DNA from 2 places in the Shewanella sp. T24-MNA-CIBAN-0130 genome. Region 2 is predicted to be linked to the other one. Evidence: predicted binding sites of a transcription regulator. Region 2 holds the regulator's gene; the other holds the start of a gene.
The links. The regulator MetJ, encoded in region 2, represses methionine synthesis genes. The targets are predictions, from matches to a motif close to TAGACGTCTAGACGTCTA.
Positions count from the first base shown of each region.

Region 1 (3,432 bases), on a different contig from region 2:
TTGGTCCATTACGTCGCCACAAGCATACACGCCTTCAATGCTAGTTTGAGTCGCATTACCTTGTAAGCCACTGTTTACTTGTAAGTAACCATGACTCATTTCTAATTGGTCAGCAAAAATACCCGTATTTGGGCTGTGACCGATGGCGATGAATACACCCGCAACGTCTAAATCAGTTACTGAACCGTCTTTAGTACTTTTCTTTTTAAGACCCGTTACACCCATTTCGTTACCAGTGACTTCTTCAAGTGTTTGGTCGAGATGTAAAATGATATTACCGTTAGCCACTTTGTCCATTAAACGGTTGATCAGAATTTTTTCTGAACGGAAACTGTCACGGCGGTGAACCAAGTGAACTTCAGAAGCAATATTGCTTAGATAAAGTGCTTCTTCAACCGCGGTGTTACCACCACCGATCACTGCAACTTTTTGGTTACGGTAAAAGAAGCCATCACAAGTCGCACACGCTGACACACCGCGACCCATAAAGGTTTCTTCAGAAGGAAGCCCTAAATATTTAGCTGAAGCACCAGTAGCAATAATTAATGCATCACAAGTAAATTCGCCATTATCGCCTTTTAAACGAAAAGGGCGCTCAGTTAAGGTTACTTCGTTGATGTGGTCAAAAATAATTTCAGTATCAAACTTTTCTGCATGTTTTTGCATGCGTTCCATTAATGCTGGGCCGGTTAAGTCTTCTGCATCGCCTGGCCAGTTTTCAACTTCAGTAGTCGTGGTTAATTGCCCACCTTGCTGCATGCCTGTGATCATCACAGGTTTTAAATTAGCACGTGCAGCATAAACTGCAGCGGTATAGCCGGCAGGGCCAGAACCTAAAATTAGTAGGTTAACGTGACGAGCTTCACTCATGATTTTGTTCTCCGATAACATGCCCTAAGCAATATGAATGAGATTGTATGGAATTTACTACGGCGGGTAAAGTGAAGTTGAGTGTAAGAAATCGATTGGGGTTATCTATTATGTCAATAACTGGTTCTAGGCAAGCGAACTAGCCTAAAGCGAATCACTTATTGTAAAAAGTAATATTTACCGATAAATGGAGCTGTATTCAGTTATAAGCAGGGCAAATTTAAATTATAAACAGCCCCTATATCTGCTCAACGGGATTAATAAACCAAGTGACATGTTGGTAAATTATTTTTTTCTAAATAATTTTGATGATATTCCTCGGCAATGTGAAATGTTTGTATTGGTACAATTTCGGTCACAATATGACGCTGTCCCCATTTACCACTGCGCGCTAGCGCCAGCTTAGAGCTTTCAGCTTCGGCCTTTTGCTGTTTATTGTGGAAAAATATAGTACTTCGATATTGGGTACCAATGTCGCCGCCCTGCATATTTAACATGGTTGGATTATGGTTCTGCCAAAACACGTCCAATAAATCGTCAAAACTGACTACTTGCGGGTCAAATTCAACTTGTACCACTTCAGCATGACCGGTTGAACCGGTTTTGACTTCTTTATATGTTGTCGCACTGTCTTGGCCACCCATGTAGCCACAAGTTACGTTACTGACGCCGTTAATGTCACGGAAAAAATATTCAACACCCCAAAAACAACCTGCACCAAATGTTGCTAACGCCATGACATACCCTTAAAATAATTTACAGAAGTCTAGATGGCTATAATTGTGTTGAATATTGAGATGTTTTGCAAGCAAACTTTTATTAATAAATAAATCTAACATATGCCACCAATAAAATAATGTTTGCCTATGTTAGAATCCGCCGATAAAAACAGGCAATTAATGTTAAGTGGTGCACAATGGCTAACTTAATCATGCCGCATAATAAAGCATACAAGGAGTTGTTTGTGTTATCTAATCTACTGAAAGACCAAGATTTTTTAGCTTACACTTTAGCCAATCCCGACAAAATAGATGGCTGTTTTGATTTTATGTTAGGGACACATACTCATGTTGATGTACTCGACACGGGTGTCATTGTGTTTACCCCGAGCCAAAATTCGACCAAAGACATTGTACTATCCAGTGCTATCCACGGTAATGAAACCGCGCCAATTGAAATGTGTAATCAACTTATTCATGATTTGTTGAGTGAGAAAATCATCGCTAAACAGCGGTGTTTATTCTTAATAGGTAATCCTGCGGCCATCATTAATCAAACCCGTTTTATTGACGAAAACATGAACCGTCTGTTCAGTGGTGCGCACTCAAAAGGTGAGGGTTTAACTCATCCAGAACGTCACCGCGCCAAAGCATTAGAGCAACATGTCGCCGACTTTTTTAACGCCAATAGCGACCATCAACGCATACATTACGATTTACATACCGCCATCCGTGCGTCAAAGCATGAAAAATTTGCTATTTATCCATACCGCCCAGGGCGAGCCTTTAGCGCGGAGCAAATCATGTTTTTAGCGACATGTGGTGTCGATACCATGTTGTTTCATCATGAACCCACAACGACGTTTAGTTATTATTCGTCACAGCAATTTCAAGCAGATGCCTTCACGGTTGAATTAGGTAAGGTGATGCCATTTGGGCAAAATGACATGAGTCGTTTTACTCAAACTCATACTATGCTTGAAAAGCTGATCACCGAAACTGCGTTAGCGCCTGTTGAGTTCGACTCTTCCAAGGTCAACTTATATAAGGTGTCTCGCTCGATCAATAAGCATGTTGAAGACTTTGCCTTTAGCTTTGCCGGTGATGCCGAAAACTTCAGTGCCTTTAGTCAGGGCGAAGTGCTAGCAACCGAAGGTGGTGTAGAGATTAAAGTAGAACACCCTCAAGAAGCGATTGTGTTTCCTAATGCGAATGTGCCGATAGGGCAGCGTACAGTGTTATGTTTAGTGCCTGCACCGAATGAGTCAATCGTATAGCCGTAAAGCAATATATACATGTTAATCGTGAGTAAAATGCATTTACTGTTAAAGTAAGTATTGATAGGTAGTTTACGTTAACGTAATGTCTACTTGCATAGTATAAATAGAGCCGTGTTTATATTGAACATGGTTCAACAATAACAAGAGCATAATATGAGCAACGCACCACTGACCAATGAAACAGTGCACCGTGTCAGCTTCTTAGACAAAGCGTCATTGCACATCCCCATTTTGCGTATTTTGCAAGCCGATGGCACCACGTATGAAAACGCGGTTTTACCGGTAATCGACAAGGCTCTGGCTGATAAAATCTTTGATACGTGTATTTTTACACGCGTATTAGACGAGCGTATGTTGGGTGCACAGCGTCAAGGGCGTATTAGTTTTTACATGACCTGTACCGGTGAAGAAGCCTCAATTATAGGCAGTACCGCCGCGTTAGATAAAGATGACGTCATTTTGGCTCAATATCGTGAACACGCATCATTGCGGTATCGCGGTTTTACGACTGAACAATTTATGAACCAAATGTTCAGTAACGAAAAAGATTTAGGTAAAGGTCG
Region 1 covers NZ_JBEOPP010000014.1:29,665-33,096, reverse strand. The annotation lists gene trxB (thioredoxin-disulfide reductase) at 1-870, opposite strand, end outside; gene msrA (peptide-methionine (S)-S-oxide reductase MsrA) at 1,128-1,607, opposite strand; gene astE (succinylglutamate desuccinylase) at 1,835-2,866, shown strand; gene AAEZ02_RS08180 (thiamine pyrophosphate-dependent dehydrogenase E1 component subunit alpha) at 3,023-3,432, shown strand, end outside.
Region 1: the regulator MetJ is predicted to act here: its motif matches at 1,630-1,647, upstream of msrA (peptide-methionine (S)-S-oxide reductase MsrA).

Region 2 (3,432 bases):
TAAGGCTTCAAAAATGGCGGGTTTAGCTTTGTGCATATCACGGGTAAAAAATCGATCCCACTGGCTCATGGTTTTTGTCATTGGAGTGAGTTCTACGCCTTCACTATTGACACTGTGGCACGCTTTACATTCTTTTTTGTACAGGTGTTTGCCTTTTTTAGGGTTACCACCATCGGCTGCCATTACTTGGCTACCGAGTGATAATGCAATGGCGATTGCGATACCAACTTTAACGTATGTGTTCATCATTTTATCCTCTATAGAGCTTTTTTATGGTTGAAGCATTAGCAACATGTGATCATTTCTTTGCTGTAAAGAATGTTACCTAAAAATAGGTATTGTTAATTTGAAGTAGATCATATTCATGAGAAAAATCTAATTGAAAAAAAGTTAATTGAAAGAAATCTAATGAACAACTGTGATGCAGATCTATTGTGCAGAGGATAAAATTTTGTTAGGTAACATGGTACTAGGTAGTGATAGATGTTCGGCCACATATAAGAATGTGTTGTTGTTTATGTCTGAATCGTATGCGATAAAAAAAAAGGGCTGTTAATAGGCAGAGATTAATTAGCAGAGATTAATGTGTTGACCGACATGATGACCAATATTGTTGCGCTAATGCTACATAATATTAATGTCGCCATACGGGTTTTTTCTTTATCGATGCGGCCAATTAATCGGCCAGCGACAAGGTAGCCCGCAATCACTGAAGGCAATAACAACAGTGATAACCATAAGTGCTTGAGCTCAACTAAGCCAACAACAGCTAGAATAGCTAGCGCAATTAATGAGCTAAAGACAAAGAAGGCTGATAATGCGGCTCGAAATTGACTGGCATCTTTGCCTGCAAGCAATATAGCCATTGGTGGACCTCCAATGGCAGCGATATTAGCAAATATGCCCGAAAATACCCCGGCGATAAATAAACTGCTGCGATTTATTGGTGCGGTAACGCGATAGGTACTCAGGATCACGGCAATAAACACAATAGCCGCAATAATTAAGCCTAATATGGGTTGGGGCGCAAACAATAATAATCCAGCACCTAAGAATCCCCCAGGAATACGGCCTAATAGCGCATATTGCAGACCATTAAACTGTAAGTGTCCGCGCTCTCGAAAAAGTGTCATGGCAGAGATAGCAAAACCCATGGCAATAATGGGCACTGGGACTAATTGAGGATTAACAATGTACAGCAGCGGGCTGGCAACAACGGCTAACCCAAAACCAATTAAGCTTTGGGTTAGTGCGCCAAAAAACACGATAACTGATGCCAGTATCAAGGTTGTTGGATCGATAAATGGCATCATAAATTCTCGTTAACAACATCACTGCTTCTTAAAAGGGCAGTTTAACAGTTTGTGAGGTAATCACTAACCAGTGAATTATTCGAGCTCTTCCCACTCGATCCCCATATCATCCATTAATTTTTTCGCTTCACTTGGAATGCTGTCAGGTTGATCTTTTGATAAATCAATATCATAAGGCAAAGGTTGACCTGTGTACGCATGCAAAAATGCTTCGCACAGCAGTTCACTGTTGGTTGCATGACGCAGATTGTTTATCTGGCGTCTGGTACGCTCATCTGTCAGTATTTTTAGTACTTTTAGAGGTATAGAAACTGTTATCTTTTTTACTTGTTCACTTTTTTTGCCGTGTTCGGCATATGGGCTGATATATTCGCCATTCCATTCAGTCATTAACTTACCCTTAACGATAAATACGGTGCAGATTTTAAACCGTTACACTCTCTAGTCAAATTATTGCGAATATTTAATCTCGATGCAAATAGATTTCTTGATGTTTAGACGTCTAAGCGTCTATTTTTGTTGACGGATGAAGATCTCTTCGGTAGATTTAGACGTCTAGACATCTCTTTGTGTGTTTGTGACATTTTTAGGAGTCAATTATGACTAAGCATCAAAGCGCCACATTGGCCGTTCGCCAGGGTATTGAAACAGACACACAGCATGGCGCCATAGTGCCCCCAATTTATTTATCAACCAATTATTCCTTCGATGGTCACAACAATCCGCGCGAGTTTGATTACAGCCGATCGGGTAATCCGACCCGCTGTATTTTAGGTGAAGCGCTGGCCAAACTTGAGCAAGGCGCTACAGGTGTAGTGACCTGTACTGGCATGGCCGCCATTACCTTAGTGACTAGCTTACTTGGTCCAGATGATTTATTAGTGGTGCCGCATGATTGTTATGGTGGTAGTTATCGCCTATTTACGCATTTGGCTAAAAAAGGTCAATTTAAGTTGTTGGTTGTTGATCAAACTGATGCACAAGCATTGAACCAAGCCATTGCCCAAAAACCGAAAATGGTCTGGTTAGAAACGCCATCGAATCCACTGCTGCGGGTGGTCGATATTAGTGCTATTAGCCGAGCCTGCCATGACGTCGGTGCGTTAGTGGCGGTAGATAACACCTTTTTATCGCCAATATTACAACAACCCTTGTTATTGGGTGCTGACATCGTTATTCACTCAACCACTAAATACATTAATGGTCACAGTGATGTGGTGGGTGGCGCTGTGGTGGCTAAAGATGCTGAAGTGGGTGAATTATTGCATTGGTGGTCAAATACGTTAGGGTTAACGGGATCTGCTTTTGACAGTTACTTAACCTTGCGTGGCTTGCGCACTTTAGCGGTGCGAATTCGTGAGCATCAGCGTAATGCGCAAAAAATTGTTGCGTTATTGAGTGCCAGTGCTGTGGTGTCCAAGGTGTATTATCCGGGATTAAAAGACCATCCTGGTCACGACATTGCGGCAAAACAACAACAAGGCTTTGGCGCGATGTTAAGCTTTGAGTTGTTCGGTGGTGAAGCTGAAGTGGAGGCATTTTTACAGGCATTATCCCTGTTTAGTATTGCGGAAAGTTTAGGCGGAGTGGAAAGCTTAGTCGCTGTTCCGGCCACGATGACCCACAGAGCTATGGACCCACAAGCAAGGAAAGAGGCTGGTATTAAAGAGACTTTATTGAGATTATCGGTTGGCATTGAAGATGCTGAGGACCTTGTGGCCGACATTAAAGCTGGCTTAGCTGCTGTTAACGCGATTAAATCAGCTTAATTTGGCTTAAATTAGCTTAATTCGAGTTTAAGTTAGCTGTGGTTTTGCCCAAATTAAGTAAAATAGTAAAAATATGCACTTGCAACACTATTCATTTCAAAATAGAAGTCTAGCAGTCGCAACACAAGTCGTAGTTGTTTAAGGAGTCAGTAATGGCGCGAAGTCATTTACACAAGTTTGGTGGTTCAAGTTTAGCGGATGCAGATTGCTATCGCCGTGTTGCACATATTCTTCTTACACATGGTCAAAGTGATGATTTAGTGGTGGTATCCGCCGCCGGAAAAACGACTAACTTTTTATACAAATTACTCAGCCTGCGTGACAGTAGTCAATTGTGGCAAGAGCAACTA
Region 2 covers NZ_JBEOPP010000003.1:44,390-47,821, forward strand. The annotation lists gene AAEZ02_RS01950 (c-type cytochrome) at 1-249, opposite strand, end outside; gene AAEZ02_RS01955 (sulfite exporter TauE/SafE family protein) at 567-1,313, opposite strand; gene metJ (met regulon transcriptional regulator MetJ) at 1,389-1,703, opposite strand; gene metB (cystathionine gamma-synthase) at 1,913-3,082, shown strand; gene AAEZ02_RS01970 (bifunctional aspartate kinase/homoserine dehydrogenase II) at 3,235-3,432, shown strand, end outside.